Regions from separate parts of the Paenibacillus sp. 01L418 genome, predicted to be linked through region 2. Evidence: predicted binding sites of a transcription regulator. Region 2 holds the regulator's gene; the other holds the start of a gene.

Region 1 (2,400 bases), on a different contig from region 2:
AATGTGCCGATTCCACGCCCGCGATAATGTGCATCAACTGCGATAGTAAGGATGCAAAAGTTGTTCCCCTCAAAAAAATCAGCTTGATTCCCCTTCATCTCATCACCGCAATCAGTCTGTGAAGTACGGATGCCGTTTGTTATTCCAACTAATTGGTCGCCAAGCCAAGCTGACCAAAAAAATGAACGATAATGCTTATAGCGAAATTGAAACCCTGCCATGGTAGCAGCAGCTTCAGGAGAATAGCATTTTTGCTCTAGCTTAATAGCAGCGTCGAGCTCAGCTTCTGTTATGAGGCGTAGTTCAATCTCGTTCACAGGAGTGCCTTCTCGCGTTCAGTCAATCTTCTGCCGCTTACGTTAAGAACAAGTTTACCGTCTTTCAAGCCGAGAATCTGATCAGCAAATCGCTCCGCCCAGTCCCCCTGATGCATAACAGCAATCACAATTACGCCTTGCTCCTTGCATAGCGCTTTCAAATCAGTTAGAACTTGATCCGCCGTATGGGGATCAAGTCCCGAAACCGGCTCGTCGGCTGCAATGACTTTAGCGCCATGAACGAGTGCTCTTGCGATAGCCATACGCTGACGTTCGCCCCCGCTTAGAGTGCTCGCCTTCTGATGTGCTTTATCAAGCAGGCCGCGTTTTTCGATCATATCCATTGCACCCATATAATCATCATTACGTACCATCCCGGTCCATCTCCGCCAAGCAGGCGTTTGTGAAATTGAACCGATAATAACATTTTTTAATCCCGTCTTGTTCGGGAATAGAAAAGGTTTTTCTTCCAAATAAGCAACCTCTCTGCGAACTTTAAGCTTGCCTTTGAATCCTTCTTTGAAAATATCTTTGCCATCAAATTGATAGGAACCTTCACTCCACTTTTCTTGCAAGGCTAGGCACCGAAGAAGTGTGGACTTCCCGCTTCCGCTATCACCTTTAATGGCGATAAAGTCGCCAGGATAAGCCTCAAAGCTAATATCATCGAGCACCTTAGGCCCGCCGGGAATACGTCTGGATAAGTTCTTTACTTTGATCATTTTCCGCTCTCCTTCTGTTTGCAGCAACTGCTTCTATGAATCTAGTTTACGTTAAACAAAAAACAGTTTCCATACAAACAAATGTTTGGTATAATAAAAACAAGAACAAATGTTCTAATGATCGACGAATTCAACATTTTGAAGGAGGCCTGATCACCATGAATAACATCTGCGAAAATTTCCGATATGTAGAGAATGAACGTCTTGGACGCGACTTAACTTTTAAGTTTTACGCCGATGGACGGCTTATTATCATCGATAATGTTGCAGAGGAGGTGATCACTCCCAAAGATTTAAAGGGCGCCAGCAAGGACTTCTACGTTCGCAGACGTATCGCTTTCATTAAGAATCAATTAAAAGCTTCACAGCTTAAATATGCATAACATGGATTAGAAGGAGAGCTGACGCAATTCAAGCTCTCCTTCTGTGTTCATAAAAACTTGCTTCATTAAGGGAGCTGTTTGTTAATGCCGTTTAAGCTCGCAGGTCGCTTCGCGAATTTATCGGTTTTAAGCTTGCCTGACTGTCCACGCAAGGTAGAATGATTTTGACGAGATTCTCCAGTGCCGTTTTTGTTGATAGCCATTGCAATCACCTCCACTATCATTATGCCGATATTATTGGATATGTATGTAAAAGCAGTCCCTCTCTTACACCCTACATTGACTCGACCCTGCCACTTGCGGTAGATTGATCATACAGTTTCAAGTTTTGCAAAGGAGATCGTATACATGAAGCAACAAATTATGTTTGACCTCGACGATACATTAATTCACTGCAATAAATACTTTTACTTGGTCATTGATCAATTTATTGATGCGATGACCACTTGGTTTGGCAGCTCTCCCCTCGTTTCAATACAAGCCATCCGAGACAAGCAAATGGAGATTGATATTGCCGGCGTAGCCGTATTCGGATTTAAAAGCGAGCATTTCCCACAATCGTTTGTTGATACTTACATTCACTTCTCTCATTTGACTGGTCGCAAGAGATCAACAAATGAAGAAAACTTTCTATGGAAGCTTGGCTTAAGTGTATATGAGCACGATACCGAGCCGTATCCAAATATGGAACAAACGTTGTTCTCACTAGCGGAGGCCGGCCATGAGCTTCATCTCTATACGGGGGGCGAGATGCCCATTCAACGTCGCAAGATTGAGAAATTAAACTTGGAGCGTTATTTCGATTCCCGCATCTACATTCGACGCGTCAAAAATAGCGACGCACTAGAAACCATTTTGTCCAATGGTGTCTTCGATCGCAACAGTACGTGGATGGTTGGCAACTCCATTCGAACGGATGTTGTTCCTGCATTAACAGCAGGTATTCACGCTATTCATATGCGTGCGATAACCGAATGG
Region 2 (2,400 bases):
GCTTCAAAATCATAATAATTTCTTCCTCTGTTTTGGTATCCAAATTACCGGTAGGCTCGTCCGCAAAAATAACCGATGGCTCTGTTATCAATGATCTTGCAATACTGACACGCTGTTGTTGTCCTCCCGAGAGCTGAGATGGGAATAACTCTGCTTTATCAGGAATTCCTACCTGCTCTAATAACGAAAGAGCTTTTTTCTTCCGTATTGAAGGATGCATCGATTGAAATACAAGCGGAAGCTCCACATTTTCCCTAACCGTCAAGTTGGCTATCAACTCATACGCTTGAAAAATAAATCCGATATGCTTCCGTCTAAACTCTGCCAAGCGGTTTTCATTCATCGTTACAATATTATGGTCCGCAATAAAGATTTGGCCTTCTGTAGGCTTCATTAAGCCAGCCATTAAGTTCAGTAAAGTAGATTTACCGGAACCGGAGCTCCCTAACAACGCAATCATTTCTCCCTTATGTACGTGAAAGCTTATTTTCTGCAGTACAGCGGTCGTTTCATGCCCATTCATAAATGAGTGGGATAACTCTTCAACTCGTAACAAAATAGCATCTCCTTTCAGTCCCCTTTAATAGACGYCAAAACCAAGGGTTAACCCTGCAGTAAACATAAAAAAACTTTCTAAAMAAGTATATTGGCCTGCATCTACTTTAAATAGAAAGTAATTTTTTGTATGAACTATTGAATTGTAATGGAAAATCAAGCTAAATGCTAGGAATAATTAACTTCTGTCCTGGCTTTATAACTGTTGATTGCAGATCATTCCGATCTTTAATCAAATATACGATATATCTGATATCATGGCTGCCATCTGAAACTTGTTTTGCAATATTCCAGAGTGTATCACCTGATTGCACCCTAATAATTTGTTCTTCCGCGGAAGCGGCTTCGGGAGTATTACTCGAAGCGTATGTCCCCATAAGTAGGAAGCTCGTAAACAATAAGAAAAACACAGCAGTGCAAACGACGAGCTTAACAGTATGACGCTTTATGAAATGCCTAATCAAGCGGTTGACCTTTGTTGCTTTGTTCGTATCTTGTTTATGAATGGTTCTATAAAAACTTGGACTAGTTATCATTTATCAACACCCCAAACGTTTGTTCTGTTTTTAGATTACACGAACAAACGTTTGGTGTCAACGAAAAAATACGAACCTCTGTACTTAAGAACTTATGTTTGTACGAACTCGAGTTCTATGTTATAATTTTTTGCAAACCTACTAATGGAGTGATTGCAGTGTCGAAGATTTCTAACCGACAACATTCAATTCTTGAATTTATTAAGAATGAAGTTCGGGAGAAAGGCTATCCACCCTCCGTTCGAGAAATCGGCGAAGCTGTTGGATTGTTGTCCAGTTCAACCGTTCACGGTCATTTGGACCGTCTAGAGAAAAAAGGTTTAATACGCCGAGATCCTACTAAACCGCGTGCTATTGAAATTTTGGATCAAGAAGGCTCTGATGGCATTATCCCGCTTTCCGTAGCTAGAGTACCTATTGTTGGTAAAGTTACCGCTGGTGTGCCGATTACTGCTACAGAAAATATTGAAGAATATTTCCCGCTTCCTTCCCATTTTGTTGGTGACAGCAGTGTTTTTATATTGAATGTCATGGGCGAGAGTATGATTGAAGCAGGTATTCATGACGGAGATTATGTTATCGTTCGTCAACAGCAAACGGCAAACAATGGTGAGATCGTAGTTGCAATGACTGAGGACGACGAAGCAACAGTCAAAACATTTTACAAAGAGAAAAATCATATTCGTTTGCAGCCGGAAAATTCCACAATGCAGCCTATATTACTTCAAAATGTAACGATTCTAGGTAAAGTCATTGGACTTTTCCGTGATATTCATTAATACCAATTAATATGTACATAAAGAAAAGGCTGAATCAACGACGTTGATTCAGCCTTTTCTTTGGCTATTACATTAACTTTCTTGCTTAAAGGTTTGGTAACGTCTGCCATTCTCAAGTCTTTCAACAAAATTCTGATTTGTGAGCTCTCCAATGACATGGGTCCAAAATTGTTGTGCGGGAACATTACGTTCAAGCTGATACAGCTCCCGCTCTCCTTTATGCTTTTGTACAACTAGCTTAGCTGCTTGTTTACCAACACCAGATCTTCTATATTTTCGCATAATAAAAAAATGTGCAAGTAAATTATAGTGTCAGTCATATTCAGTTACTTTTTTGGTTAATGCAAAACCAGCGATCTCGTCGTTCACAGTAATGATATAAGGAAAATAAGCATCGGTCTCCTGCCAATAATTTTCCCAATCGGACAATTGTGTATATAATTCTAATGAATTTACAGCAGCATCCGTATACTCTGTAAAGTCGTACATATAAAGCTGAGGCTAATTATTTATACAAACCTGCTTCTTTA

What was found. Region 2 encodes LexA, which represses DNA repair genes until DNA is damaged. Its sites were predicted from a motif close to CGAACATATGTTCG; they were not measured.
Region 1: a site for LexA is predicted at 1,114-1,127, ahead of AC1DSE_RS30840 (phosphonate ABC transporter ATP-binding protein). Genes of this name have one in related genera too.

What each region holds. Positions count from the first base shown of each region.
Region 1 covers NZ_JBFTSN010000480.1:1,501-3,900, reverse strand. The annotation lists gene AC1DSE_RS30845 (GNAT family N-acetyltransferase) at 1-317, opposite strand, end outside; gene AC1DSE_RS30840 (phosphonate ABC transporter ATP-binding protein) at 314-1,039, opposite strand; gene AC1DSE_RS30835 (hypothetical protein) at 1,198-1,422, shown strand; gene AC1DSE_RS30830 (hypothetical protein) at 1,488-1,625, opposite strand; gene AC1DSE_RS30825 (HAD family hydrolase) at 1,771-2,400, shown strand, end outside.
Region 2 covers NZ_JBFTSN010000151.1:129-2,528, reverse strand. The annotation lists gene AC1DSE_RS18325 (ABC transporter ATP-binding protein) at 1-556, opposite strand, end outside; gene yneA (cell division suppressor protein YneA) at 717-1,091, opposite strand; gene lexA (transcriptional repressor LexA) at 1,250-1,870, shown strand; gene AC1DSE_RS18310 (hypothetical protein) at 2,183-2,359, opposite strand.